2 regions of the Thalassiella azotivora genome follow, and region 2 is predicted to be linked to the other one. Evidence: predicted binding sites of a transcription regulator. Region 2 holds the regulator's gene; the other holds the start of a gene.

Region 1 (14,637 bases), on a different contig from region 2:
GTGCACGAGGAAGACGCCGAAGGCGAGGGGGGCGACCGGTCGCAGCCACCGCTGCGCCCGGCCCTCGCTGGTGCGCAGCAGCGCGTGCAGCAGCAGGAACGCGGTCACCGACATGGTCACCACCCCCGGGGACAGGAACCCGTACGCCCACCGGCCGAGCGCCCCGAAGTCCTGCGCGGCGGCCAGCACGGCGGTGACGGCGACGGACGCGCCCCACGTCGCGGCGCACCACAGCAGCCGGCGACCGGTCAGGACGACGTCCCGCAGGCACCACCCCAGCACGTAGTACCCGGCGAACGGCAGGAACCGGGTGGCGGCGTTCAGCTCACCGACCCCGCCCAGCCAGCCGAGGAGCTGGTCGGTGACGCCGAGCAGCAGCAGCACCACGGCGAAACCGAGCTGCATCCGCCACGTGGCGTGCCGGGTGACGACCTTGAGGAACGGCGTGACGAGCACCAGCCCGGCGAGCACGTAGAGGAAGTACAGCTGGAGGAACGGCGCGCCGCGGGCCACGTCCGTCGCCGCCTCGCCCGGCGTCAGGTCCGGGTCCAGGACCATCCACCGGAAGAGCAGGTACACCCCGGTCCAGAACACCAGTGGGACGCCGATGCGCTGCCAGCGACGACGGTAGAAGTCGCGGGGCCGGACCACCTTCGCCGGGTCGAGCGCCAGCGCACCGCTGATCATCAGGAAGACGGGGACGCACCAGCGCGCCGCCGAGTTCAGCCCGTTCGCCAGCCACCACCCGGCGTCCCCGGTCGTGACCCCCCGCCCCTCGACGGTGGGAGCGAGCACGTGCACCAGCACGACGGCCACGATCGCCAGGACCCGGGCGGGGTCCATCCAGGCGGTGCGCGTGCGCGGCGGCGGCTCCTCCGGGACGGCGTCCAGGGCCTCGAGCGCGCTCACCGGGGCAGCCTGCCCCACCCCACGACGAGCTGCACGGCCCCGACCAGCGCCGTGGCGAGCCAGACGAACGCCCCGGTGGTCGCGAGCGCCGCCGCCTGGTGGGGCAGGACACCGGCGGCGAGCGCGAACATCAGCGTCACGATCACCCGGGTGGGCCGCTCGGCCACGGTGAGGACGACGGCGTCGGCGGCTCCGGTGGCCGCCGCGCGCTCCCGGGCGTACTCGAGCACCGTCGTCCCCGCCACGGCGGCGACGACGAGGGCGGCCGGGGCGCCGAGCACCCAGAGCACCAGGCCGAACGCGGCCTCGGAGAACCGGTCCGCGGTGGCGTCGACGACGCCGCCCCAGCGGCTGCGGTGCTCCCGCAGCCGGGCCACGGCTCCGTCGAGCCCGTCCATCGCCGCGGTGAGGAGCACGAGCGCGGCGACGAGCAGCGTCCACCGGCCGCCGGCGAGGGCGACGGGGACGGCGGCGAGCGCGGCCACCACGCCGGCGGCCGTCAGCAGGTCGGGGGCGACGCCGCGGCGGGCGAGCGGCCGGGCCGCGGCGGTGACGAGCCGCAGCCACGGACCGACGAGCGGCCCGCCGGCCCCGGCGTCGAGGTGGTGCTCCGTGCGCCAGCGGGCCTCGTCGTCGCCGGGCCCGGCGCCGCTCATCGAAGCTGCCAGCGCACGGTCAGGACGACGGTCCGCTCGACCTCCGAGGGGGCGACCGCCACGGCCTCCAGGGCCCCGCGGGCCGCGAACGGGCGGGGACCGCCCGGCGGGGGGCCAGCGGGCTCCTCGGTGACGGCGCGCACCGGCCCGAGGGTGCGCCCGGCCAGTGCGGCCAGCGCCTCCGCCCGGTGCCGCGCGTCGGCGAAGGCCGCGCGGCGGGCGCGGTCCAGCAGGTCGGTGTCGTCGCGGACACCCGCGGCGACGGCGTCGAGCTCGAGGTCGTCGCCGCCGGCCGCCAGCACGGTGGCCAGGGCCTCGCCCAGCCGGTCGACGTCGTCCACACCCAGCCGCAGGCCGTGCACGGCCCGCACGCCGGTGCGGCGGCTGCCGACCTCGGGGTCGTGCCGGTGCTCGGCGTGGACGGCCAGGGCGGTCGTGGCGGGAGCCGCAGCCCACACCGGGTTCGCCGCCGCGACGACGTCACCGACCGCCCGGACGACGGCGTCGACGGCCGCGACCGCGGCGGCGGCGTCGTCGCGGCGGCAGGTGGCGGTCAGCGCGACGGTGACGACGTCGGGTGCCGTGGCCGCGCTCCCCGTCCCGGTGACGACGACCTCGTCGCCGCCGTCGGTCTCGGCCCTCGGGGCGGGACCGGTCATGGTCGGACCCCGGTCACGCCCGCGCGCCGGCGACCCCGGTGACAGCGGGGCGCTGCCGCGACGCGGGGGTGTCCAGGCCCAACGAGCGGTAGATCTCCAGCGTCGCCGTGGACCGGTTCAGCGTGTAGAAGTGCAGGCCCGGCGCGCCGCCGTCGAGCAGGTCCTGCGCGAGGCGGGCGGCGGCCTCCAGGCCCACGGCCCGGACGGCGGCGGGGTCGTCGGCGACAGCGGTGAGCCGCTCCACGAGCGCGGGCGGGACGGGGTTGCCGCCGAGCACGCCGAAGCGCTCGATCTGCCCGATCGTGGTGATCGGCATCAGCCCGGGGATGATCGGGATGGTGCACCCGTGCCGCCGGGCCCGCTCGACGAGCTCGAGGTACGCGGTGGGCTCGAAGAACAGCTGGGTGACGGCGAACGCGGCGCCGGCGTCGGCCTTCATCGCCAGGACGCGGGCGTCGTGCTCCAGGTCGGGCGACTCGGGGTGGCGGTACGGGAAGGCCGCGACGCCGACGTCGAACCGGCCGAGCCCGCGGACGAGCTCGACCAGCTCGACGGCGTGCTGCAGGCCCTGCGGGTGCTGGACCCACGGGGCGCCGGGCCCGCCCGGCGGGTCGCCGCGCAGGGCCAGGACGTTACGCACCCCGGCCGCGGCGTACTCGCCGACGACGCGGCGCAGCTCGTCCCTGGAGGCCGAGACGCAGGTCAGGTGGCCGACCGGGGTGAGGGTGGTCTCGCTGGCGATGCGGCCGGTGATCCGCACCGTCCGGTCGCGGGTCGACCCGCCGGCCCCGTAGGTCACGGACACGAACGTCGGGGCCAGCCCCTCCAGCCGCCGGATCGACGCCCACAGGACGGCCTCGCCGGCGTCGTCCTTGGGCGGGAAGAACTCGAAGGAGAAGGACCGCCGCCCCGAGGCGAGCAGGTCGCTGATCGTGTCCACGAGCGTCGCGGTCGGTCGGCTCGTCGTCAGGTTCCCCAGGGCCATGGGGCCAGCCTAGAGGCAGCGTGCGGGGGGCCGGCCGCCTACGCTCGCATCCGCCGGAGCGGTCCGGCCCGAAGTACGGTCGACAGCACCGCGCACCGCGCGGCAGACCCGCCGAGGCAGGAGAGCACGTGACGCGTCCCACCCCGACCCCGCCCGCACCCGTCGACGCCGGGGTCGAGGCCGCTGCCGAGGGCGGACCCGCTCGCCACCCGCTGGACGCGGCGCACCTGCGCCGGCGCGTGCAGGGGGTGCTGGACGCCTTCCTGGAGGAGCAGCGCGCCGTGCTCGCGGCCGTGTCGGTGGACACCCTGCCGCTCCTGGACGCGGTCCAGGACCTGCTGGTCGGCGGCAAGAGGCTGCGTCCGGCGTTCTGCTTCTGGGGGTGGCGCGGCGCGGGCGGCCCCGACCCGGTCGCGGCGGACGTCGCGGTGCGGGTCGCCGCGTCGCTGGAGCTGTTCCAGGCCGCCGCGCTGCTGCACGACGACGTGATGGACCGCTCCGACACGCGCCGCGGCAGGCCGGCCATGCACCGGGCGTTCGCCGCCCGTCACCGTGAGCGCGGGTGGCTCGGCGACCCCGAGCAGTTCGGCGACGGTGCCGCCGTCCTCGCCGGTGACCTGTGCCTGTCCTGGAACGACGAGCTGCTGTCCCGGGCCCTGCGCGAGCACCTGGCCGACGGCGGCCACGGCCTGCCCGGTGCGCCCGCGCGGGTCGAGGCGACCCGGCGCGAGTTCGACCGGATGCGCACCGAGCTGATGGCCGGTCAGTACCTCGACGTCCTCGCGCAGTCGGGGGGTTCGTCCGGGGACGACCCGGTGGCCGTGGCGCGGGAGGTGATCCGCTTCAAGTCCGCGAAGTACACGATCGAGCACCCGCTGCTCGTCGGCGCTGCCCTGGCCGGCGCCTCCCCGGCGCTGCGGGCCGCGTACAGCGCGTACGGCCTGGCCCTCGGTGAGGCCTTCCAGCTGCGCGACGACGTCCTCGGCGTCTTCGGCGACCCCGAGGCGACCGGCAAGCCGGCCGGGGACGACCTGCGCGAGGGCAAGCGGACGGTGCTCGTGGCGCTCGCGTCCCGGGCGGCGGACGCGCGGGGCCGCTCGCTGCTCGAGGAGCACCTGGGCCGCCGCGACCTGGACGAGGACGGCGTGCAGCGCGTGCGCGACGTGCTGCGCGGCAGCGGCGCGCTGGAGGAGACGGAGCGGATGATCGCCTCCCAGGTCGCCGCGGCGCGCCGGGCCCTGGACGGCGCCCAGGTCGCCGAGCCGGCGCGGACGGTGCTGCTCGACCTCGTCGGCACCGCGACGGAGCGCACGGCGTGAGCGGGCCGACCCGGGCCCGCCGGCTCGCCGACGCGCTCGTCCCCGGCCGGGTGCGGACCGTCCAGGGCCCCACCGACCACGTCGTCGTGGTGGGCGCCGGGCTGTCGGGGCTGAGCGCCGCGATGCGCCTGGCCGGGGCAGGACGGCGCGTCACGGTGCTGGAGCGCGAGGACGGCCCCGGCGGGCGCGCCGGGGTGCTGGTGCGCGAGGGCCCGACCGGGACGTACCGCTTCGACACGGGGCCGACGGTCCTGACGATGCCCGACCTGATCGCCGACTGCTTCGACGCGCTGGGCGAGCGGATGGAGGACCACCTCACCCTGGACCCGGTCGCCCCCCTGTACCGGGCGCGCTTCGCCGACGGCTCGGGCCTGGACGTGCACGCCGACCCGGAGGCGATGGCGGCCGAGGTGGCGGCGCTGTGCGGTCCGGCCGAGGCGGAGGGGTACCGCCGGTTCGTCGACCTGGTCAGCCGCTACTACCGCTACGAGATGCGGGACTTCATCGACCGCAACATCGACACCCCGGCGGACCTGCTCACCCCCAACCTCGTGCGGCTGGCCGCGGCGGGCGGCTTCCGCAGCCTGGCCGGCGAGGTGGCCCGGTACCTGAAGGACGAGCGGACCCAGCGGGTCTACTCGTTCCAGGCGATGTACGCCGGCGTCTCCCCGTACGACGCGCTCGCGCTGTACGCGGTGATCGCGTACATGGACTCGGTCGCGGGCGTGTTCTTCCCGCGGGGCGGGATGAACGCCGTCCCCCGGGCGATGGCCGCCGCCGCGCAGGCGCACGGTGTCGACATCCGGTACGGCGTGACGGTGGAGTCCGTGGAGCGCTGCGGCGACCGGGCGACGGCGGTGCGGACGGCGGACGGCGAGCGCGTGCCCTGCGACGTCGTCGTCCTCAGCCCGGACCTGCCGGTGGCGCGCCGCGACCTGCTGGGGGCGCCGGTGCGCCGTCGGCTGCGGTACTCCCCCTCGTGCTGGCTGATGCTGGCCGGGTCCTCGACCGGGTACCCGGGCCTGGCGCACCACACGATCTCGTTCGGCCACGCCTGGAAGGGCGTGTTCGACGAGCTGACCTCGGGCCGGCTGATGTCGGACCCGAGCGTGCTGGTCAGCGCCCCGTCGGTGTCGGACCCGTCGCTGGCCCCGGACGGGCGGCACAGCTACTACGTGCTGTTCCCGACGCCGAACACGACGGCGGGCATCGACTGGGGGCGGGTGGGCCCGCGGTACCGCGAGCACGCCCTCGCGACGCTGGAGCAGCGCGGCTTCCCCGGTTTCGCGGACGGGATCGAGGTCGAGGACGTGACGACCCCGGCGGACTGGGAGGCCCGGGGGATGGAGGCCGGCGCGCCGTTCGCGGCGGCCCACACGTTCCGCCAGACCGGCCCGTTCCGGCCGGGCAACCTGTGGGGGCGCAACGTGGTGCTCACCGGCTCGGGCACCCAGCCGGGTGTGGGGGTGCCGATGGTGCTCGTCTCCGGTCGGCTCGCCGCCGAGCGGGTGACCGGCCGGGACCGGTCCTACCGCTCGCGCGCCTGGCGCTGACGATCAGAACGCGAGCGCCTGCGCCCTGCGGCGGATCTCCGTCTTGCGGCCCGCCCTCAGGTTCTCCACCGGCGTCCCCGGCAGTGTCTCGTCCGGCGTGAACAGCCACACGAGCGCCTCCGCGGTGCCGTAGCCGGAGTCGGCCAGCACGCTCAGCGTGCCCGGCAGCTCCGGCATGGGCTCGGGGTCCACGAGCGCACGGGGGACGCTCAGCACCCGCGGGTGCCCCCGCCGGACGGCGGCCAGCACGTGGTCGTCGAGCATCCGGCGGACCCGGCGCAGGTCCACCCCCAGGTGCTCGGCGACGTCCGGCAGGGTCATCCACTCGTCGACGAGCTCCTCCAGCCGGGCCGCCGGGTCGTGCTGCTCGTCCTGCGGGTCGCGCCGCGTCTCCTGCTGCTCCACGCGACCGAGGGTAGTGACGGGGCGGCGGCCTCGCCGTGGGGGCGCCCGCCGGCCGGGTCGGGACCGCTCGGGGGCGTGCTCGGGTGGACCTTGGAGAGAGCCGTTCACACGGGCGTACGAATGACATCGCTGTCGTTCCGTGCCGGGGTGGAGTTGCTGTACGTTCCCCATCGGTCACCGTAGTCACACGAGCACCGAGAGTCGCCACACGGCACGGTGACCACCCACGGCCCAGCAGCACCACGGGCCGCTCCGACCACAGCAGTGACCGCACAGCAGTGACCACAGCACCCGGGGTCCGCCCCACCGTTCCGAGGAGGCCGCATGCCGCAGCACGCGACCGCAGGCCGCGTCACCGTCGGCGCCGGCAGCGCACGCACCCACCGACGCTCCCCCACCCCGGGCGCCCCGCTCGCCCTGGCCGCCGTCCTCGGCTCGTGCGTGCTCGCCGCGCCGGCACAGGCCGAGCCCGCTACCACGGACGCCGAGGGCACCCGGCCCGTGACCGGCCCCCAGGACCCGCAGGCCGCGACGCCGTCCGCCCCGGCGGTCCGGACGCTGACCGCCGCGGCCCCCGTCCGCGCCGCCGGTCCCACGTACACCGTGCGGCCGGGCGACACGGTCAGCCACATCGCGGCCCGCAGCGGCGTCTCGTCGGCCGCGATCATCGCCGCCAACGGGCTGGACCGGCGCGGCTTCATCCGCGCCGGCCAGGTCCTGACGCTGCCCGGCGCCGCCGGCTCGGCACCCGCCGCCCCGGCGAGCAGCGGCACCCGGCACACGGTGCGGGCCGGCGAGACCGTCAGCCACATCGCCGCCCGCACCGGGGTGTCGTCGGCCGCGATCATCGCCGCCAACGGGCTGGACCGGCGCGGGTTCATCCGCGCCGGCCAGGTCCTGACGCTGCCCGGCGGCTCGCCGGCCGCGGCGCCGGCACCGGCGTCGACGTCGGCGTCGGGCGGGTACACCGTCCGCGCCGGGGACACGCTGAGCCACATCGCCGTCCGCTCCGGCACCACCGTCGCGGCGCTTCGCGCCGCGAACCCCGGGTTGGACGCACGCGGCACGATCCGCGTCGGCCAGCGCCTCACGGTGCCGGGCGGATCGGGCGCCTCCGCACCGGCGTCCGCCCCCGCGGCCACCCCGACGTCGCGCTACACGGTCCGCAGCGGGGACACCCTCAGCCACATCGCGGCCCGCACCGGCACCACCGTCGCGGCGATCCGCGGCGCCAACCCGCAGCTCGACGCCCGCGGCACCATCCGCGTCGGCCAGACGATCTCGCTGCCGTCCGGCACGGCCGCGCCGATGGCGAACAGCTTCGCCGGGCGGACCTACCCCGACTCCACCGTCGCGGCGGCCACGGCCAACCGCGACGCGCTGGCGTCCCGGTCCGTGCCCAGCCGGGAGCAGATGCGGCAGATCATCGCCGACACGGCCCGGCGGTACGGGGTCGACCCGGCCCTGGCCCAGGCCATCGGCTTCCAGGAGTCCGGCTTCAACCAGCGGGCCGTCTCGCCCGCCAACGCCGTGGGGGCGATGCAGGTGATCCCCTCCTCCGGCACCTGGGCCTCGCAGATGGCGGGACGGCGGCTCGACCTGCTCGACCCGCACGACAACGCCCTGGCCGGCGTCCTCATCCTGCGGGCGAACCTGCGGGCCGCCGACGACGAGGCGCAGGGCATCGCCGCGTACTACCAGGGCCTCGCCGGGGTGCGGAAGAACGGGATGTACCCCGACACCCGCCGGTACGTCGCGAACGTCCAGACGCTCGCGGCCCGCTACCGCTGACCTCCCCCGGCAGGGGGCGCCCCTCTGACACGGCGCCCGGCGGCTCCTCGGACACCGCGCGCGGCGCCGCCTCCCCGGAGGCGGCGCCGCGTCGCCGTACACTCGCCGGCGTGGACAGCACGATCGCGGACCCCCTCGTCGGCCGGGTGGTCGACGGGCGGTACGCCGTCACGTCCAAGATCGCCCGTGGCGGGATGGCCACGGTGTACCTGGCCACCGACACGCGGCTGGAGCGCGAGGTGGCGCTCAAGGTCATGCACCCGCACCTCGCCGACGACGACCAGTTCGTCGCCCGCTTCCACCGCGAGGCCAAGTCCGCGGCCCGGCTCTCCCACCCGAACGTCGTCGCCGTGTTCGACCAGGGCGAGGACGGCGGCGCCGTCTACCTCGCGATGGAGATGGTCGACGGCCGGACCCTGCGCGACCACCTGACCCGGCACGGGCCGCTGTCCCCCGGGCAGGCGCTGGAGGTCCTCGACGCCGTCCTGGACGCCCTGGCCGCCGCCCACCGCGCCGGGATCGTGCACCGCGACGTCAAGCCCGAGAACGTGCTCGTCACCGACGACGGGCGGATCAAGGTCGCCGACTTCGGGCTCGCCCGCGCGGCGACCACCTCCACCAGCGGTGCCACCACCGGGATGCTGATGGGCACGGTGGCCTACCTGTCCCCCGAGCTGGTGACCCGGGGTGTGGCCGACGCCCGCAGCGACGTGTACGCGGCCGGGATCCTGCTCTACGAGGTGCTCACGGGCCGGCAGCCGATCACCGGCGACGTGCCCATCCAGGTCGCCTACCAGCACGTGAACTCCGGCGTGCCAGCGCCGTCCGGTGTCGACCCGGGCCTGCCGCGCGAGCTGGACGACCTGGTGCTCTGGGCGACCGCCCGCGACCCCGACGAGCGCCCCGCGGACGCCGGCGCGCTGCTCGGCGAGGTCCGGGCGCTGCGCCGCGGGCTGCCCGAGTCGGTGCTCGACCGCGACCCCGACCCGCAGGACGTCCCGGCGGTCGGAGCCGGCGACGACGTGCCCGGTGCGGGCGCGACCATCGCGATCCCCCGCGAGCGGCGTGCTCTGGCGCTGCCGGTCGACGAGGAGGACGACGGCGGGGTGGACGGCGGTGTGGCGCCCGGTGACTGGGGCTACGGGCCCGGCGGCCACCGTCGCCGGCGTGGCCTGGTGGCGCTCGTCGCGGTGCTCCTCACCGCCCTGCTGGCCGGCGTCACCGCCTGGTTCTTCACCGCCGGCCCCGGCGCGTACACCACGACACCGGACGTCGTCGGCCAGCCGGTCGCCCAGGCCGAGCAGGTGCTGCGCACCTCCGGGCTGGAGCCCGAGCAGGTGCCGCAGTACCACGAGGAGATCCCCGCCGGGACGGTCATCCAGACCCGGCCGGGGCCCGGCGGCGACGTCCGCAAGGGCGGCGGCGTCGAGCTCGTCGTCTCCCAGGGGTCGGCGTTCACGGCGATGCCCGACCTCGTGGGCAGCACCCGCGAGGACGCCGTGGCCGTGCTGGAGGAGAACGACCTCGCGGTCGGCGAGGTCACCGAGGACTGGAGCGAGGACGTTCCGCAGGGTTCCGTCGTCGCCCAGTCGGTGCCGGCCGGCGAGACCGTCCGTCGCACCCTCGAGATCGACCTGCAGGTGTCCCGGGGGCGCGAGCCCATCGACGTGCCGACCGTCACCGGCCAGCCGCGGGCCGACGCCGAGCGGGCGGTCACCGACGCGGGGCTGACCACCACGGTGCGCGAGGAGTTCTCCGAGACCGTCGAGCGCGGCACGGTGATCAGTCAGGACCCCGAGGGCGGGACGCTCTTCCGCGGTGACCCGGTGGAGCTCGTGGTCTCCGCCGGCCCCCCGCTGGTCGAGATCCCGCAGGTGCGCGGCAAGCAGTCCGAGGAGGCCACGCGCATCCTCGAGGCCGAGGGCTTCGTCGTCGAGGTCCAGCGGCTGGTGACCGGCGGCTTCGACACCGTGCTGGGCAGCTCGCCCGGCGCCGGCGAGCAGGCCCCGAAGGGCAGCACCGTCGTCCTGCGGGTCGTCTGAGGCGGACCCTGAGGTGACCACCGGGCTCCGGCCCTCCACGACGACGTCGGCGACGCTGGGCCTGACCCTCGTCACCGCCGTCTGGGGGTCCACGTTCTTCCTCATCAAGGACGTCCTGGTCGTCCTGCCGGTGCTGGACTTCCTCGCCGTCCGGTTCGTCGTCGCCGCCGCGGTCATGGTCGTGGTGTTCTGGCGGCCGCTGCGGGCGCTGGACGGCCGCGCCTGGCGGCGCGGCGCCGCCCTCGGGGTCGTGTACGGCGTCGCGCAGATCCTGCAGACGTGGGGGCTGGAGACCACCGACGCGTCCGTGTCCGGCTTCATCACCGGCATGTACGTCGTCCTGACCCCCGTCCTGGGGGCGGTGCTGCTGCGGCAGCGGACGCCCGCGACGACGTGGGTGGCGGTGGCGCTGGCCACCACCGGGTTGGCCGTCTTGAGCCTGCGCGGCCTCGCCGTCGGGACCGGTGAGCTCGTCACCCTCGCGTCGGCGCTGGTGTACGCACTGCACATCGTCGGTCTCGGCGCGTGGTCGACGCAGCGCGACGCCCTCGGCCTGTCGACCGTGCAGATGCTCGCCATCGCCGCGGTGTGCGTCGCCGGCGCGGCGCCGGGCGGCGTCGTCCTGCCCCCGGACGGCGCGTCCTGGGCGGCGGTGCTCTACATGGCGCTGGTGGCCGGTGCCGGCGCGCTCATCGTGCAGACGTGGGCGCAGGCGCACCTGACCGCGACCAGGGCCGCGATCGTCATGACGACCGAGCCGGTGTTCGCGGCCGTGTTCGCCGTGCTGCTGGGTGGGGAGTCCCTCACGGCGCGGCTCCTGGCGGGCGGCAGCCTGGTCCTGCTGGCGATGTACGTCGCCGAGCTCGGGCCACGGCTCGCCGCCAGACGGGCCGGACGGCGCGCCCGCGAGCCGCTGGCCGTCGAGGACCCGCCGTCGGAGGCGCTGCACCACGAGCCCTGACATGCCGTGGGGGCAGCGTCGGCGTATCAGGGGCACGCGTTCGCTGCTCATCTGCCCCGGCAGCGTGCCCGTGGGTGGCACGGCCGAGGGAGCGGACATGAGGAACGCGTTCGTGGGCACGCGGCGACGGCTGGGGCTGGCCGCCGCGGGGATGACCGGGCTGGCGCTGGTGGCGGCGGGGACGACGGCCGCTCCGGCGACCGCGATCCCCCTGTGCGACGTCCCCGAGCCGCCGCCGGTCTGCGACCCCTTCCCCGACCCCGAGCCGGACCCCAGCCCCTCGCCGACACCGACGCCCGTCACGAGGGCCGAGCTGGTCGGTGTGCAGCTGAACGGTCAGCGGTCGATCTACATCCAGGGTGCCTACGGGTACGCGCAGACCTACTCCGCCCGCATCGAGATCCGCCGCACCTCCGGCACGGGACCCGTCACGCTCGGGCCGTTCTGGCTGTGGGAGCGCGACGGCTCCCTGTCGAACGGGGACTTCCTCAACCGGATGGGCGACAGCTACCTCGGCGACGGCACCGGGTACGTCACGTTCGCGCCTGGGGAGACCGTCAAGTACCTCTACGGGCGGCTGAACTGCAAGGGCGACGCCGCCCGCCCCGACGAGAGCACCGTGTTCGGGGTGAACCCCGGTGGCGCGGAGGTCTCCAGCGGCGAGGGGTACGACCACTGGATCCTCGGGATCAACCCGGCCGAGGTGAACGTCCACTGGGGCGTCCCGGGCGCACCGCGGGACGTGTCGAACGAGCTGTCGGTGCGTTGCATCGTGCCGTACTACGGCTGAGCGTCGGACCGACCTGTCCGCGCCCGGCCGCGTCGCGTGGCGTCGCGTCGCTACCGTGGCGGGTGTGGACGACGGACGTCGAGGACCGCCGCGGGCGACCGCGGCGGTCTTCGACGACGCCGCTGCGACGTACGACGCGACCGGCACACCGTGGTTCGGCCCACTCGCCGTCCGGCTCGTCGAGCACGTGCAGCCGGCGCCCGGGGGCCGCGTGCTCGACATCGGGACCGGCAGGGGTGCGGTCCTGCGAGCCGCCTCCGACGCCGTCGGACCGAGCGGGCTCGTCGTCGGGATCGACCTGTCGCGGGAGATGGCCGCCAGGACCTCGGCCCAGCTGGTGACGGAGCCGGTGAGCACCCCCGCGGCCGTGGTCGTCGCCGACGCCGTCTACCCGCCGGTCGCCAGCGGCTTCGACGCGGTCCTCGGAGGCAGCGTCGCCCAGTTCCTGCCGGAGCCGGAGGCGGCGCTTCGCTCGTGGGCCGCCCTGGTCCGGTCCGGTGGTCGACTGGGGCTGAGCTGGTGGGTGAGCGAGGACGAGCGGTTCTCGGACCTCGAGGCCGCGGTCCTCCGGCACGTGCCCTCGCGGGCCCGTACCGCTCGGCCCTTCGCCGGTGACGTCGCAGCCACCGACGCACTCGTCGCCAGCGCAGGGTGGACGGGCGTCAGGACGGCGGTGGACGCGCACGAGACGGTGTTCGCCGACGTCGACGCCTGGTGGCGATGGACCTGGTCGCACGGCCAGCGGCGCGCGTGGGAGGCGGCCGCTGACTTCGAGGCGCTGCGCCGGGACGTCGACGCCGAGCTGGATCGGCTCATCGAGCCCGACGGCTCGTTGCGCTACCGCCCGCAGGCGGGGTTCACCACGGCCACGCGCGGTGGCTCGGACCGTCAGACCATCAGGTCCTCCCAGACGAGTGGTGTCGTCACCCCGGACTCCCAGTCCCGCCGCAGGATGCCGTAGGCCACCGAGGCGACCGGCTCGCCCCCCTCGACGGGCCAACCCTCCCGGTAGTGCGCCTCCTTCAGCCAGCCGCACCGCACGAACGTCTTACGCATCGCGATGTTGTCTTCACGGGTCTGGCCCTCGAACCGGTTGACGTCCGCCATGGTCTCGAAGACCAACGCCGTCGCTACCCGCAGCGCGTCGAGCCCCAGACCTCGACCGCGCACCGGGCCGTCCAGCCTGAGGTCGAACAGCGGTGCCCGGTCCGTGAGGTCCTCGAGCCTGAGCACCCCGATCCGGCCCAGGTCAGGGTGCTCGACCCAGTAGGCCTCGTTGTCCTCGGATCGGTAAGCGCCGTCGTGGATGGCCCGCTCGACGTCCTGCGCGGTCGGCCGGGTCCGGACGTGGAACGGGAACTCGTTGCGCGTCATGAAGTCCACGAGCGCGGGGCGGTCGGCGCCGTCCGGGTCGAGACGCGTCAGCGAAGTCGTCACGGTCGACCAGCGTAGGTGCCCCGAGCCGCACGCCGGGCGGGCTGGTGAGCGGGTGGTCGACAGCGCGGAGCCGCCTCGGCCTTGGACGGGATGCGGCTGCGGCTGCGGCTGCGGCTGCGGCAGAGTGGACGGGCGGCCGCCACGGTGACGCCGCGTCGCTCCGTTCTGCCGGACGAGGCCTCGCAAGACCTGCCGTCGTCGTACCGCACTCGCGTGCCTGGTCGTCGGCGCGACCGCGCCACTGAACCCGAACAGCGTTCGCCAGGCGACGGGGGCCGGCGGTTCGCCTGCGCAGACCTGCTCACCGAGCACTGACCCGTCCAGCGGAACTCATCCCTCGAAGGACCTCACACAGAGCCTCAGCGTCCTCGACGAGGACGCTGAGGTCGCGCGTCGCGTAGCCGAGGACCAGCGCTGGTGCGTGACGTCGGCTCTCCTGCGACCAGGTGTAGTCCCCGATGGTCCGGACGGTGATGCCGCAGCCGGCGGCGGCGGCCCGCGCGTCGTCCTCGCTGACCCCGGTGGGGAGGTCGACGACGAGGTGGGCGCCGGCCTCGTCGCCACGCACGAGCAGACCGTGCGCCGACAGCACGCCCACCAGGGCGCCTCGCGCGGCGGCGTGCACCCGACGGGCGCGGCGCACCTCGCGGTCCAGCTCGCCGGAGCGCACGAAGCGGCCCAGGGCAGCGGCGAGCAGCGGGTGCGCGACCTCGTGCGCGCGGGCTCCAGCGGCCAGCGTGGACACGACGTCGGTCGGGGCGACCAGCCAACCCAGCCTGCTGCCGTGGCCCAGCACCTGGCTGGTCGTGCCGAGGTGCACCACCCGGTCCGCGGCGAGTGACGCCAACGGCGGCAGCGGCCCGACGTCGTACCGGAACTCGCCGTCGTACTCGTCCTCGACCACCCAGAAGCGTTCTGCGGCAGCGCGTTCGAGCAGCTCACGTCGACGGTCGAGGCGCATCCGCCCACCGAGCGGGAACTGGTGGGCGGGTGAGCAGAGCACCGCGCTCACGCCCTCCGGGACCGTCTCGACCACCAGCCCGCCGCCGTCCACCGCGACGGGCACGCAGGTGGCACCGGCATCGGCGAGGGCCGAACGACCTCGCCCGTACCCCGGGTTCTCGACGGCC
Region 2 (14,637 bases):
TGCGCGCCAGGTAGACGCCGGTGTCGAGGCGGCTGAGGGTGACCTCGCGGTGGGTGTCCGCGGCGGTCGTGTCGGCGGCGGTCGTGTCGGCGGCGGTCGGGTCGGCAGCCGTCGGCGCAGGCTGCGGGGAAGGGGTCTCGGCCATGGGACCCACTCTCTCAGGGCACCGGCCCGGTCGGCAGCGCCGGCGCGGTCGGCGGGACCTGACCGGTCGGGCTGCGGCGTACCGTCCGTCCCGTGAGGTGGGTGGAGGTCGCGGACGGCGTGCTGCAGGGCAGGTACGACCCGTTCGACGTGACGGTCGGGGTCGTCAGGGGCGAGGACGGCCTGCTGCTGGTGGACACGCGGTCCTCGGCCCGCGAGGCCCGCCGGCTGCTGGAGGACCTCGTCGTGTTCGCGGTGCCGGTCCGGGCGGTCGTGCTCACCCACGCGCACTTCGACCACTCCTTCGGCACGCACCGCGTGCTCGCGTCCACGGGGCCGGTCCCGGTGTACGGCCACGAGCGGCTCGCGGGTCACCTCGACGCCTACGAGCGGCCCGACCTGGAGCGGTGGGTGCGCGACGGTGACGGTCCGGTGCCTGGTCTCGGGGAGGTCCGGCTCGTCGAACCCGACCAGGTCGTCGTCGACGAGCACCGCGTCCTCCTGGGCGACCGGGAGGTCCGGTTGTGGCACCCGGGTCGCGGTCACACCGACCACGACCTGGTGGTGCACGTCCCCGCCGCGGGGTGCTGGCTGGTCGGTGACCTGGTCGAGGAGTCGGGGCCCCCTTCGGTCGGCGCGGACAGCGACCTCAGGGCGTGGCCTGCGACGCTCGGGCGCCTGCTCGGACGGATCGGCGACGGTGACGTCGTCATCCCCGGTCACGGCGCGGCGGTGGACCGGACCTTCGTGGAGCAGCAGCGGTCGCACCTGCGCGAGCGCGCTGCCGGGCCCCGGACGCCGGGTGAGGGAGTCGGGAGCCAGGACGCCGGGACTTGGGACGCCAGGAGGCAGGACGTCGGGGGTCAGGACGTCGGGACGAGCAGCACCTGACCGGCCTGCAGATTCGAGGTGCTCAAGGCGTTCAGCGACCGGATCTCTGCCACGCGGTCGCGGACGTCGCCCTCGGCGTCCTGCTCGAGGGCGATCGACCAGAGGGTGTCCCCGGGCAGCACCGTCACCGACGCCAGGCCGGTCGGCTCGGCCGCCGTCGTCCCGCCGGTGGCCGTCTGGGCGCCCAGGACCCCCAGCCCGGTCACGACCAGCAGACTCGTCAGGGTCACGACGAGGCGACCGCGCCGCGTCAGCCGGAGCGGCCGCTCCGCACGCGCGGGCCGAGCCAGCCGCGCCCGCGACGCGTGGCCCGGCGCCGGCTCGGTGCGGCTCGACGTCCGCCGGCTCGGGAAGGACAGGACGAGGGCGTCGACGTCCCGTGGCGGGCACCCGCCCGTCAGGCGGACGTCCAGGGTGGCTGCGCTCATGGTCCCTCCCGCTCCTCGTCACCGGCTGAGCCGGGTCGAACTCGTGTTCGAGTCGAACACAGGTTCGATGTCTAGCACACCTGTTCGAACGAGTCCACCGCTCTCGCCGTGAGCAACCGCCTCCCGGTCCGCCGGTCGGACCCGACCTGCAGCAGCCACTGCAGCAGCCACCACCGACAGCCCGGCCCGCGACGGGTCACCCGATCGGAGCAGCGCCTCGCATGACACGCAGTCGAACACCTGTTTGAACCCAGGGGTCCGTCGGACTACGGTGATCACCAACGGCACGGCGAGTCGGTGCAGGCGGTCTCGGCGTGCGCGCGGGGTCCGGTCAGGCGGGTGTGCGGGCGGTTCGGGTGCGGCACCCGACCACGGGAGGAGCGAGGGTGGCCACGAGGCGGAGCAGGACGAGCGGCAGGACGAGCAAGGGCACGGCGACCGACGGCGCGGTACCGGTCGGCCCGCAGGTGGAGGCGACCGTGCACGAGCTGCCCGATGCGGCCGACGGCACGGACCTCACGCCGCGCCAGCGCAAGGTGCTCGAGTGCATCAGCGAGGCCGTCACGCGCCGCGGGTACCCGCCGAGCATGCGGGAGATCGGGGAGGCGGTCGGCCTGACCAGCCCGAGCAGCGTCAGCCACCAGCTGACGGCGCTGCAGCGCAAGGGCTACCTGCGGCGTGACCCGAACCGCCCACGCGCGATCGAGGTCGTGACACCCGGCGCCGTCGACGAGACCGGCTCCGGCGACGACCGCCCGGCGCCGTCGTACGTCCCCGTCGTCGGCCGCATCGCCGCCGGAGGGCCGATCCTCGCCGAGCAGGCCGTCGAGGACGTCTTCCCCCTCCCCCGCCAGCTCGTGGGTGACGGCGAGCTGTTCCTGCTCAAGGTGGTCGGCGACTCGATGGTGGACGCCGCGATCTGCGACGGCGACTGGGTGGTGGTACGCCGCCAGCCCGTCGCCGAGAACGGCGAGATCGTCGCCGCGATGCTGGACGGCGAGGCGACCGTCAAGACGCTGAAGCGTCGCGACGGCCACGTCTGGCTGCTGCCGCACAACCCGGCGTTCGAGCCGATCCCCGGCGACGAGGCGACCGTGCTCGGTCGCGTCGTCGCGGTGCTGCGCAGCGTCTGACGCGGTCCACGCCGCTCAGCCGAGGGCCGCGGCCGCCACGGCCAGATCCTGCACGAGACCGTCGAAGGCCTCGTCCCGGCGGTCGCGGGCACGCAGGACCGCCGAGGGGTGGACGGTCGCCACGGCCTGCGGTCCCGATGGGGACGGCCAGGCCATCACCACCCCCCGCTGCCGGGTCACCGCGAACGACGAGCCGTAGACCGCCTTCGCCGCGGTGGCCCCGAGGAGGACGACGACCTCCGGCCGCACCACCGCCAGCTCCTTGTCGAGCCACGGCCGGCAGGCCGTCAGGTGCGCCAGGTCCGGCGTCCGGTGCAGCCGCCGGCGACCGCGGGTCGGCGTGAAGCGGAAGTGCTTGACGGCGTTCGTCAGGTACACGGTGCCGGCGTCCAGCCCTGCCTCCGCCAGCGCCTTGCGCAGCAGCCGTCCGGCTGGTCCGACGAACGGCTCGCCCTCCCGGTCCTCGACGTCACCAGGCTGCTCACCGACGAGCACCATCCGCGCCCTGGCGGGCCCCGAGGAGAACACCACCTGCGTGGCGTCCTGGTACAGCTCGCACCCGCGGCACGCCTCCGCCGCCCGCCTCAGGGTGGAGACGCCGACCCGACCCCCCGACGGCACCCACTGCTGCGCACCCGGACGCTCCACGTCCTCACCACCCCGGCGTCGCGACGGCTGGGCCGGCGCCCTGCCCGGGGCGCGTCCACCCGCGCGCCGGCCACGACCGGACGCTACGACCGGCCGGGACCTCGTGCGACCCGACCTCAGGAGGCCGGCTGGAGTGGCCGGTCACGACGAGCGGGTGCACGGTGAGAGGGCGCTCCACGCCCAACCGACGAGGAGGAGGAGACCGTGCCCGGTCAGAAGGACCCCGGCCCCAGCGTCAAGGACCCGGAGCTGTACGAGAAGCTCCGGGACGAGGGGAACTCGAAGGAGAAGTCCGCCCGGATCGCCAACGCGGCGAGCAACAGCAGCCGCAGCGACGTCGGGGAGAAGGGCGGCAGCTCGGGCTCGTACGAGGACTGGACGGTCGACGACCTGCGTGGCCGAGCGGCCGAGCTGGACATCGAGGGACGGTCCTCGATGACCAAGGACGAGCTGATCGACGCCCTGCGCAACCACTAGCCGCGCGCGGGCGGCTCAGCGCGGGCCGCCGCCGAGCCGGGCGAGCGCCAGGACCACGTGGTCCCACAGGAGGGTGGTGTCCACACCGGTCGCCACGTGCACCGGGACGGCGCCCGGCCCGGCGGTCCCGAGGTGCAGCCGCCCCGCCCGCGGACCCTCGACCTGCACCCTCACCCCACCCGGCACCGTGCGCAGCACCTCGGGACGGGCCGCCGCGACCACGGCGACGGCGTCGTGCAGCGGCGGGTGGGCGAGTCCGGCGTCGCGTCGGTACCGCGTCTCGTGCGCCAGCGCGAACGCCACCAGACGGTCCAGGAGCTTTGCGTGCGCCGCGTCCCGCGCCGTCCCCCGGATCCGGTCGACGACGCCGTCGTCGACGAGCGCCCCGAACGTCGCGTCCAGGCCGCACACCGTCGCCGGCACCACCGGCCCGACGCCGCGGGCACCAGGGACGCCGCACAGGACCGTGCGCACAGCCCTCGGGTCGGCGCGGGCGTTCGTCTCGACGTCCGGCAGCCGCCCGCCGCCGGGGCGCGGCTGCTCCCACACCCGTCCTCCGCGGGTGCCCACCACGCCCGGCCCGAGGACCCCGCCCATCCACACCAGTCGTCGGACCCGCGAGAGCAGATCAGGCTTGGACACCGCGACCTCGGCCGCCGAGGTCAGTGGTCCGGTCACCACCAGGACGCACCCGCCCGCCCGAGCCGGTGACCGGTCAGCCGCGTTCCGGGGCACCTGCTGGAGCGCCCGGGCCAGGCCGGCCGCGCCCGTGCCCGCCACCTGCTCCCCCGCGTCCTCGGGCCGCAGGAGCTCCGGCCCCGTCCCCGACCTCCCGCGGATCGCACCGAGCAGCGCGCGCACCCGCTCCGCCCCGGTCTCGTCGTCCGGCAGCGCGCCCGTCACCGTGACCGCCCGCAGGTCCAGGTCGGGGTGCCCGGCCGCCACCGCGACCGCGACGAGGTCGTCCTCGCGGGCGTCCACGTCGAGCACCACGGGCACCGGCGCCGCGCCGGGCGGACGTGGCACGGGCTCCTCCCCAGGTGGTCAGCGGCGCGTCAGCGTGCGGACCACGAGGTCCACGTCGTCCTCGTCGTTCCACAGGTGGAACGCCAGGCGCACCCTGCCGGCCCGGCCCGCGACGCGGGCACCGGCGTCCAGCAGGCGCGACCGCAACGTGCCGTCCGGGTCGTCCAGGGACACGACGGCTCGACCGGCGGGCGGGAGGTCCAGCGCCTCACGCACCCGGTCGGCCAGGCCGGCGTCCCAGCGGCGCACGTCCTCGGCCGGGACGGACCCGAACAGCTCGAGGGCCGGCACCGTCCCCACCCACGGCATCCACGCCGGGGAGACGTCGTACCGGCGGGCGCTGTGCGCGAGCTCCATGCCCGGCCCGTAGCAGGAGTCCCACACCGACTCGCCCGCGTACCAGCCAGCGTGCAGCGGACGCAGCGGGAACCGCTCCTCCAGCCGCGGGGCGACCGTGAGGAACGCACTGCCCCGGGGGGCGCACAGCCACTTGTACGCCGAGCAGACGGTCAGGTCGAAACCGCCCGCGTCCACCGGCATCCAGCCGGCGGCCTGGGTGAGGTCGCAGAACGTCAGGACGTCGTGCCGGGCGGCGGCCTCGCGCACGGCGACGGCGTCGGCGAGCGAGCCGCACGCGGACTGGGCGAGGGAGAAGGCGACCAGCGTGGTCGACGGGCGCAGCGCCTCGGCCAGCCCGTCCAGCGGCACGTGCCGGACGGTGACGCCCCGGTCGGCGTGCACGAGGAAGGGGTGCACCATCGAGGAGAAGTCGCCGTCGACGCAGACGACCTCGGCGCCGTCGGGCAGCGCGGCGGCGACGAGCCCCGCGGCCACGGACACCTGCGACCCCACGGCCACCCGGTCCGCCTCCACGCCGACGAGACCGGCGTACGCGGAGCGGGAGCGTCGTACGGCCTCGTCGTAGCCGGCCGGGGTGGCCCTGCCCGCGGCCCACTCGTCGAGCGCGCCGCGCAGCGCCGCCTGGACGGTCCGCGGCGGCAGACCCGCCGACGCGGCGTCCAGGTGCCCGGGGACCCGGTCGAACGCGGCGCGCGCGGCCTCGAGAGCACCCGGCGTCTCGCGGCGGTCGAGGGAGGGGGTCGCGGTCGTCGAGGTCGTCACCCCACCAGTGCACCGCGCGGTCGAGGGATCACACAACCGACAGTCAGGTCTCCCACCCATCACCGACGTTATGGTCGGGTGGTGGACCTCGACCCCTCCGCGCTGCGCATGATGCGCGCCATCGCCGACACCGGGACGATCTCCGCGGCCGCCGCGGTGGTCGGCTCGTCCCAGCCCGCGGTGAGCCAGCAGGTACGCCGGCTCGAGCGCCGGCTGGGGACGGCGCTGCTCGAGCGCGCGGGCCGCGGCGTGCGGCTCACCGAGGCGGGGGAGGTCCTCGCCCGGCACGGGGCCGCCGTGACGGCCGCGCTGGAGGCCGCCCGCGAGGAGGTCGAGTCGCTCGCGGGGCTGCGCACCGGCCGGGTGCGGCTGACGGCCTTCCCCTCCTCGTCGGCGACGCTGCTCCCCCGCGCCCTGGTGCGGCTGCGCGAGCGCCACCCGGGGGTGCGCGTGACGTTCGCCGAGGCCGAGCCCCCGGAGTCGCTGCAGCAGCTGCGCGACGGTCGCTGCGACCTCGCCGTCGCGTTCTCCTACCCGGGCAACGAGCTCGGTGGCGAGGACACCGGCGACCTGCGCGGCCTGGTCACCCGGCCGCTGCTGACCGACCCCCTGTGGCTCGCCCTGCCGCCCGGGCACCCCGCGGCCCGGGCCTCCGAGGTGGCGCTGGCGGACCTGGACTCCGAGACGTGGATCGCCGGCTGCCCCCGCTGCCGCGGCCACCTGCTGCAGGTCTGCGACGCGGCGGGCTTCGAGCCGGAGGTCGCGTACGCCACCGACGACTACGTCGCGGTGCTGGGGCTGGTGTCGGCCGGGCTGGGCGTGGCGCTCATCCCGGGGATGGTGCTGCAGGCGTCGCGCAACACCGACGTCGTCCTGCGCCGCGTGACCCCGCCGTCGACCCGCCAGGTGCACGCGGTGACCACGGCCGACCTGCTGCGCGTCCCGGCGGTGGCGGCCGCCGTGGACGTGCTCGTGGAGACCGCCGCCGACCTCGGCGAGGAGATGACCCGCCTCGACGGCTGACGCCGCGTCCTCGCCGGAACGCCCTCGTCAGCGACGGGTCGGTGACGGGTCAGCGGCCGTCAGCGCTGCAGGTGCTGGTAGTCCGGGTTGCGCCAGGTGCCGCCCCACGTGAACCCGTTGTCGGTGAACGCCGCCAGCGCCTCGCTGCCGGGGGTGAACATGCCGGGCACCGGGTCGCGGTCGGTGTACCGGGCGCCCTTGGGGGGCAGCACCCTGCCACCGAGGACGTACGGGTTGATCACGGGGTTGACGTCGATCGCCCGCCCGTAGGCGTGCTTCGACCAGGACGTCGGCCCGTCGCTGACCGCGGCGCGGCAGTTGAACCCCGAGGTGTTGTCCGCGGCCATCGACGCGTCGTCGTCCCCACCGAACTCGTCGACCGGGCGGATGCTGGTGATCGGGAACCCGATCTCGAAGAGCCGGGCGAACGCGCGGCGGGTGCGCTCGACCAGGTCGGCGTGGACGACGAGCACGCCGGTGCGCACGCCGCCGTCCATCGTGCGGTGCGACAGGGTGACGGCCCGCAGGTCCGACGGCGGGACGGGGCACCCCTCGCGCCAGGAGTGCGGCAGGTCGGCCGGCCCGACCTGTGCGACGGACCAGACGAAACCATCGGGCGCGCCGCTCGGGGCGGTGCCCTGCGCGACGCCGGGGAGGACGGTCGGCGAGGGGGGCGGCTCGGCGCGCAGGACCGCGGTGGGCGGTCCGGTCGGCTCGGGCGCCGGCGGGACGCTGACCAGCGCGCCGTCGTCGTCCGGCGCGTCGACGGCCGCGGTCTGGTCGGCGGCGTCGGGGACGGCGTCCGGCGAACCGCACCCGGCGAGCAGGGCGAGCACCGCGGCGCCGGCGAGGGCCGCCCGGGCGGCCTGCTGGCGACCGCTCACGAGATGGCGATGACCGCGCCGCTGCGCTGCCACCGCATCACCTCGAGCAGGTCGGACCGCGGGAGGCTGACGCAGCCCGCGGTCGGGTTGCCGGTCGACACGTGCAGGAAGATCGCGCTGCCGCGACCCGGGGTCGCCGACTCGTTCCAGCCGATCACCTGCGCGTAGTCGTAGGCGGGCGGGTTGACGAGGTCCTCGGCGCTGGCCCAGCGGCCGTCGGCGGGCTTGCGCTGGTGGGTGTTGTAGTGCGGTGAGTCGGGGTCGTCGACCCAGACGTCCGCGGCGCCGGTGACGAACCAGCCCTGGGCCAGGCCCGGGTCGGGGCGCGTGCCGAAGCCGCCGCGCAGCGGGTGGACGCCGGCGGGGGTGGCGCCGTCCCCCTCGCGCTTGCTGCCGGTGACGCCGGAGTACCCGACGTAGCCGCGGTAGGGGCCGAGCTCGGTGACGTACGACCCGTCGTCGCCGCGGGCGCAGGCCCGGACGGTGGCGCGCGTCCCCGAGGAGCGGACGACGACGACCTGGTCCGCACCGGCGGCCCGTCCGACGTCGCACGCCTCGCCCGTCCCCGACTCGCTCCGCCCCGCGTCCGGGGCACCCGTGCCACCCGCGTCCGGGGTCACCACGAGCGTGGCCTGCGGAGGCGGCACGGGCACGAACCCGGACGTCGGCTCGGGCGGCCGCCCGGTCGCGGACGGCACGCTGACCTCGACCGCGCCGGCGGCCCCAGGGCGGTCAGGGTCGCCGTCGGCCGACGCGGCCGGGCGGCCGGCGCCCGGGGCACCCGACCGGTCGAGCAGGCCCGCGCCGTACGCCGTGCCGAGGACGACGCCGAGGGTCACGACCACGGCCGTCACCACCACGGCGGCGCGGCGCGCCCGTCCCGTGCCCATCTCGCCTCCGGGGGTCCCGTCCACTCCCGCCGGTCGTCTCCTCACCCCGAGCGACCGACCGGACACAACGGACGGTCACGCTACCCGCTCGTCAGCCCGCGGCGTGCAACCGGCGCAGGGCTCCGAGCGCGACGTCCCGGTCCGTGGTCGGCCACAGCGGCGGTAGCGACGAGCGCAGGAACCCGGCGTACCGGGCGGTGGCCAGCCGCGGGTCGAGCACGGCGACGACCCCGCGGTCCTCGGTGGAGCGGATCAGCCGCCCCGCCCCCTGGGCCATCCGCAGGGCGGCGTGCTGGGCGGCGACGGCCATGAACCCGTTGCCACCGGCGGCGCTGACCGCCTGCTGGCGGGCGCTGGCCAGCGGGTCGTCCGGGCGGGGGAAGGGCAGGCGGTCGATCACCACGAGCCGGCACGCCGGGCCGGGGACGTCGACGCCCTGCCACAGCGACAGGGTGCCGAACAGGCAGGTGGACGGCTCCGCCGCGAACCGGCGCACCAGGGTCGGGGTGGTGTCGTCGCCCTGGCACAGCACCTCGACGTCGAGCCGCTCGCGCATCGCGGCGGCTGCGGTCTCCGCACCGCGCCGGGAGGAGAACAGCCCGAGGGTGCGGCCGCCGGCGGCCTCGACCAGCGCGGCCAGCTCGTCGAGCAACCGGTCGGGCACGCCGTCGCGGCCGGGCGGCGGCAGGTGGCGGGCGACGTACAGGATCCCCTGCCGCGGGTAGTCGAACGGGCTGCCGACGTCCAGGCCGCGCCAGCGGACCGTCTCGTCGGGCGGGCCCTGGCTGTCGAGCAGGCCGACCGAGCCGGCCGCCGCGTCGAAGGTCCCGCCGAGCGTCAGGGTCGCCGAGGTCAGGACCACGGTGCGCTCGGCGAAGAGGCGCTCGCGCAGCATCCGCGCCACCGACAGCGGCGCGACGTGCAGCGCCCGGCGCGGCTCACCGGCACCGAACCGGCTGACCGAGAGCCACAGCACGTCCCCGGCGAGGTCGGCCGCCATCCGCTCGGCCACGTCGAAGACCTCGGTCACCGCGGCCCGGGCGAGCTGACGGCCCGCACCGGCGACGTCGTCGCCCCGCTCCCCCGGCGCCGGCTTCAGCGCGGTGAGCAGCTGCCGGGCGGCGTCCCGGACCCCCTCGACGACGGGCCGCACGCCGTCCGGCAGGCCGTGCGCGAGCCGGCCCTCGGGCAGCGGGTCCAGCGCCGAGGCCAGCTCGTCGGCCGCGACCTGCAGGTCGCTGGAGTCGGTCCCGGCGCTGCTGCGGGCGCGGCTCGCCGCCGCCGCGACCATGCCCGCGCTCAGCTCCGCGGAGACCACCGAGGTCACCCGGTCCGCCAGCTCGTGGGCCTCGTCCACGACGAGGACGTCGTGCTCGGGCAGGATCTGCCGCCCCTCGAACGCGTCGATGGCGAGCAGGGCGTGGTTGGTGACCACGACGTCGACGTCGTGCGCCCGCGACCTCGCGGTCTCGACGAAGCACGCGGCGGCCTGCGGGCACTTCTGCGCGCCGAGGCACTCCCGCGGCCCCACGCTGACCTGACGCCACGCCCGCTCGGAGACACCGGGGACCAGCTCGTCGCGGTCACCGCTGGTGGTCCGCTCCGCCCACTCGCGCAACCGCACCACCTCGCGGCCGAGGCGGCTGGCGCCGGCGTCCGTGGCGACCACCGTCCCCGGCAGGTCGGGCAGGGACTCGGCGCCGAACAGGGTGTCGTCCTCCGGGAAGCCGCCCTCGAGCTTGTGCAGGCACACGTAGTTGGCCCGGCCCTTGACGATCTGGCAGGTGGGACGGCGGCCGAGGACGGGTTCCAGCGCGTCGGCGAGCCGGGGCAGGTCGCGCTCGACCACCTGGTTCTGCAGGGCGAGGGTCGCGGTGGAGACCACCGTGGTGCGCCCGGAGACGACCGCCTGGCGCACCAGCGGCACCAGGTACCCCAGCGACTTGCCCGTCCCGGTGCCGGCCTGCACGAGCAGGTGCTCACCCGTGGCGACCGCGGTCTCGACGGCCTCGGCCATCGCCTGCTGACCGGGCCGGTGGGCGCCGCCGAGCGCGTCCACCGCGGTGGCGAGCAGGTCCGCGACCGCGGGCACGTCCCGGTCCCGGCGGGTGCGGGGCGGGGTGTCGGCGGTGTCGGCGGCAGGCACCGCGAGAGCCTAGCCGGGGCCGGCGATCCCGACGTCGAGCACGTCCACCACGAGGGGCTGCTCCGAGCGGCTCAGCGCCACCAGCCCGACCTGCCCCCGGGGCTCGCCCTCGTCGGCCTCGACGGTCAGCACCTCCCGGCCGTCGACCGCCATCTGCAGGACGGCGGTGCCCGGCTCGTCCCCGGCGGAGCAGCGGCCCCCGACCCGGGTCACCGTGCCCGGACCGGCCTGCGGGCCGGGCGGCGCCGTGGGGCTGGTCGAGGAGTCCTGCAGGACGCGTGCCACGCCGTCGCGCAGCGTCGCCACGCCGTAGTAGGGCGTCCCGCCGGGTTGGCTGCCCACCACGAACACGTAGGCGCTGTCCTCGGTGACGCCGCACGCCACGCCGTACAGGCCGGTGCCGGACACCAGCCGCAGCCCCGCGTCGACGACGACGGGGTCGAGGTCGACGGCCCGCCGGTCCTGGTTCGGGGAGACCAGCGGCCACCCCGTGGCGGTCATCCGGTAGGCGCCGTCGACGTACTGCAGCCGCGCGCCGGCCTCGAGCAGGCCCGTCTGCCAGCTGGGGGGCTCCTCGGCCATGACGTGCTGCAGGGTGACGCCCGCCACGGGCTCCGGCTCGTCGTCGGACGCCGCCGCGCAGCCGGCGAGCAGGGACGCGACGGCGACCGCCGTGACCACCCCCGCTGCTCGTCCGCGCACCCGCACGCGACCGACGCTACTGCCCCCGGACGCCGGCCCGTGGGTCAGGCGGGTGAGGGTCCCCTCAATGGCCACCGGTGGAGGCGACCGAGAACGGCTCGAGGTCGGCCCCGAGCTCGCTGCCCACCCGGGCCCGCAGCCGCGTGCCGTCGCCGGTGTGCTCCTCCTCCAGCACCTCCCCGGTGGCGTGCACCCGGTGCACGAGGTCCCCGCGGTCGTAGGGGACGACGACGTCCACCTCGACGTCGGGCCGCGGCAGCTCGGCGGCCACCGCCTCGCGCAGCGCCTCGATGCCCGCGCCGGTGCGCGCCGAGACCAGCACGCTGTGCGGCTCCCGCCGGCGCAGCCGGGCCACCGTCTCCGGGTCCGCGGCGTCCGCCTTGTTGAGCACGACGAGCTCCGGGACGCCGTCCGCCCCGACCTCCACGAGCACGTCGCGGACCGCGACGATCTGGCCCTCGGGGTCCGGGTGCGAGGCGTCGACGACGTGCAGGACGAGGTCGGCCTCGGCGACCTCCTCCAGCGTCGACCGGAACGCCTCGACGAGCTGGGTGGGCAGGTGGCGGACGAAGCCGACGGTGTCCGCCAGCGTGTAGAGGCGGCCGTCGGGGGTCTGCGCCCGGCGGACCGTGGGGTCCAGCGTCGCGAACAGCGCGTTCTCGACCAGCACCCCGGCGCCGGTGAGCCGGTTGAGCAGGCTGGACTTGCCGGCGTTGGTGTAGCCCGCGATCGCGACGCTGGGGACGGCGTTGCGCCGGCGGTCCGCGCGCTTGGTCTCCCGCGCGGGCTTCATCGCCCTGATCTCGCGGCGCAGCTTCGCCATCCGGGTGCGGATCCGCCGCCGGTCGAGCTCGATCTTCGTCTCGCCGGGGCCGCGCGAGCCGATCCCCGCACCCGCGGCGACACGGCCACCGGCCTGGCGGGACATCGACTCGCCCCAGCCGCGCAGGCGCGGCAGCAGGTACTCGAGCTGGGCGAGCTCGACTTGCGCCTTGCCCTCCTTGGACTTGGCGTGCTGGGCGAAGATGTCGAGGATCAGCGCCGTCCGGTCGATCACCTTGACCTTGACGATGTCCTCGAGGCCGCGGCGCTGGGACGGCGACAGGTCGCCGTCGCAGATGACGGTGTCGGCGCCGGTGGCCTCCACGACGGACCGCAGCTCGGCGGCCTTGCCGGAGCCGAGGAACGTCCCCGGGTCGGGGGCGCTGCGCCGCTGCAGGACGCCGTCCAGGACGACGGACCCGGCCGTCTCGGCGAGGGCCGCCAGCTCGCGCAGGGAGTTCTCGGCGTCCTCGGCGGTGCCGAACGTCCACAGGCCGGCCAGGACGACGTTCTCCAGCCGCAGCCGGCGGTACTCGACCTCGGAGACGTCCTCGAGCTCGGTGGACAGGCCCGCCACCCGCCGCAGCGCCTGCCGCTCCTCGAGGTCGAGCTGGTCGCCGTCGCGCTCGTGGTGGCTCGTCCCGCCCTCCGCGACCGCCGTCCCGTGGCGGGACAGGATCCGGTTGACCGCGTCCACGGGGCCGGCCGGGACGAGCTGGTCGTCGGTGTCGGCGTCGGTGGGGCGGTCGTGGTGCTGGGCGGTCATCGGTCTCCCGGGTCTGGTCCGTGGCTGGGTGGGCCGCTCCCGCCCGGTGCGCCGGAGCGGTCACGAGTCAGCCTGACAGGTCAACGCCCGGCCGCTCCACCGGATTCCTCGTGCGGGCCCGGTGCGCGGCGCCGGACCTCGTGAAGGTCTGCCGCGGCGGGCCCCGGTGGCGTACCGTTCGCCCGCGATGGACGGCGACCACTACTTCAGCTCCCGGCCCGCGGCGGCGGACGAGCGGCGGACCCTGACCGTGCCGCTGGCGGGCCGCGACGTGGACGTCGTCACCTCCTCGGGGGTGTTCAGCGGCCACCGGCTGGACCTCGGCACCCGCGTGCTGCTGCGAGAGGTGCCGGACCCGCCCGAGCACGGGGACCTGCTCGACCTCGGCTGCGGCTGGGGACCGGTGGCGCTGACCATGGCGATGCTCGCCCCGGAGGCCAGGGTGTGGGCGGTCGACGTCAACGACCGGGCGCTGGACCTGACCCGCCGCAACGCCGAGGCGCTCGGTCTGGGCGGGGTGCGGGCGGTGCACCCGGACGACGTGCCCGACGACGTCCGGTTCGCCGCGATCTGGTCCAACCCGCCGATCCGGGTCGGCAAGGCGGCCCTGCACGAGCTGCTGTGCCGCTGGCTGCCACGGCTGGACGACGGGGCGAGCGCCTTCCTCGTGGTGCAGCGCAACCTCGGCTCGGACTCGCTGGCCACCTGGCTGAACGGCGCGCTCGGACCGCAGCTGGTGACGGCGAAGGAGGCCAGCGCCAAGGGGTTCCGCGTCCTGCGGGTGCGCCGGACCGCCTGACCGGACCGCCTGACCGGACGGCTGGGGCGGCGCTGGTCAGGCCGTCAGACGAACCGGCTGATCGGCCGCCTACGGCGGGAGGCCCGGGCCGCCTCGAGCGCCTGGATCACCAGCTCTCGGCGCGCCCGGCGGTCGGCGTCCACCGCGTCCGACAGGCGCGGGACGGGCAGGTGCACGGTGCCGGTCCTCGTGCCGGTCCTCGTGCCGGTCCTCGTGCTGGTCGGGCCGGGCAGGCTCACGGCGGTGTCGGTGCGCATGCCCCCAGGTGCCGTCGGGGCTCCGGGTGATACACGCCGGGTGGTGCACGCCGGGTGGTACACGCCGGGTGGTACACGCGGCCGACGACGAGGTCAGACCGCTCGCAGGACCCCGCCGGGACGGCGGCGCCGGCGCTCGCGGGCCAGCTCCAGGTGGTGCAGCAGCGCCTCGCGGCGGCGCCTGCGCTCGGCGTCCGCGAGGTCGCGCGCCGTCTCCTCGTGGGCCAGCTCCGTCACCGTGGCCCGGGCCAGCGTGCTGACGGCCGTCGTCGCCACCACCTCGTGCATCTGCTGCTCCCTCCCTCGGCCGCCCCGTCGGCTCACGGGACCAGTCCACCGCGCAGCGACCGCCGCACGCGTCGGCCGCTCGTCTCGCCGACCCCCGACCTTCGTCGGTGCCCGCGTCGTCCTGGTGAGGGCCCGCCCCGGACGGTCACCCCGCACGGCGGTCCGGCCGGGGGCGGCCCTCCCCCTCTGGA

The links. Region 2 encodes LexA, which represses DNA repair genes until DNA is damaged. Its sites were predicted from a motif close to TCGAACANNTGTTCGA; they were not measured.
Region 1: ACYVQV_RS07790 (LysM peptidoglycan-binding domain-containing protein) is a predicted target of LexA. The motif match lies at 6,591-6,606, and genes of this name have one in related genera.

Annotation. Positions count from the first base shown of each region.
Region 1 is NZ_BAAGTX010000009.1:49,501-64,137, reverse strand. Features, by position in the region: gene ACYVQV_RS07825 (acyltransferase) at 1-909, opposite strand, end outside; gene ACYVQV_RS07820 (CDP-alcohol phosphatidyltransferase family protein) at 906-1,565, opposite strand; gene ACYVQV_RS07815 (SIMPL domain-containing protein) at 1,562-2,224, opposite strand; gene metF (methylenetetrahydrofolate reductase [NAD(P)H]) at 2,238-3,209, opposite strand; gene ACYVQV_RS07805 (polyprenyl synthetase family protein) at 3,422-4,528, shown strand; gene crtI (phytoene desaturase family protein) at 4,525-6,081, shown strand; gene ACYVQV_RS07795 (Rv2175c family DNA-binding protein) at 6,085-6,402, opposite strand; gene ACYVQV_RS07790 (LysM peptidoglycan-binding domain-containing protein) at 6,811-8,277, shown strand; gene pknB (Stk1 family PASTA domain-containing Ser/Thr kinase) at 8,388-10,319, shown strand; gene ACYVQV_RS07780 (DMT family transporter) at 10,333-11,280, shown strand; gene ACYVQV_RS07775 (hypothetical protein) at 11,378-12,070, shown strand; gene ACYVQV_RS07770 (class I SAM-dependent methyltransferase) at 12,135-13,031, shown strand; gene ACYVQV_RS07765 (GNAT family N-acetyltransferase) at 12,959-13,507, opposite strand; gene ACYVQV_RS07760 (aminotransferase-like domain-containing protein) at 13,809-14,637, opposite strand, start outside.
Region 2 is NZ_BAAGTX010000006.1:86,142-100,778, reverse strand. Features, by position in the region: gene ACYVQV_RS05860 (OsmC family protein) at 1-145, opposite strand, end outside; gene ACYVQV_RS05855 (MBL fold metallo-hydrolase) at 238-1,035, shown strand; gene ACYVQV_RS05850 (LysM peptidoglycan-binding domain-containing protein) at 1,008-1,463, opposite strand; gene lexA (transcriptional repressor LexA) at 1,850-2,596, shown strand; gene ACYVQV_RS05840 (UdgX family uracil-DNA binding protein) at 2,612-3,244, opposite strand; gene ACYVQV_RS05835 (DUF7218 family protein) at 3,449-3,721, shown strand; gene ACYVQV_RS05830 (nucleoside hydrolase) at 3,737-4,747, opposite strand; gene ACYVQV_RS05825 (aminotransferase class V-fold PLP-dependent enzyme) at 4,766-5,869, opposite strand; gene ACYVQV_RS05820 (LysR family transcriptional regulator) at 5,951-6,892, shown strand; gene ACYVQV_RS05815 (M15 family metallopeptidase) at 6,952-7,776, opposite strand; gene ACYVQV_RS05810 (L,D-transpeptidase family protein) at 7,773-8,666, opposite strand; gene ACYVQV_RS05805 (ATP-dependent DNA helicase) at 8,758-10,812, opposite strand; gene ACYVQV_RS05800 (hypothetical protein) at 10,822-11,520, opposite strand; gene hflX (GTPase HflX) at 11,579-13,102, opposite strand; gene ACYVQV_RS05790 (class I SAM-dependent methyltransferase) at 13,290-13,901, shown strand; gene ACYVQV_RS05785 (hypothetical protein) at 13,946-14,158, opposite strand; gene ACYVQV_RS05780 (hypothetical protein) at 14,252-14,482, opposite strand.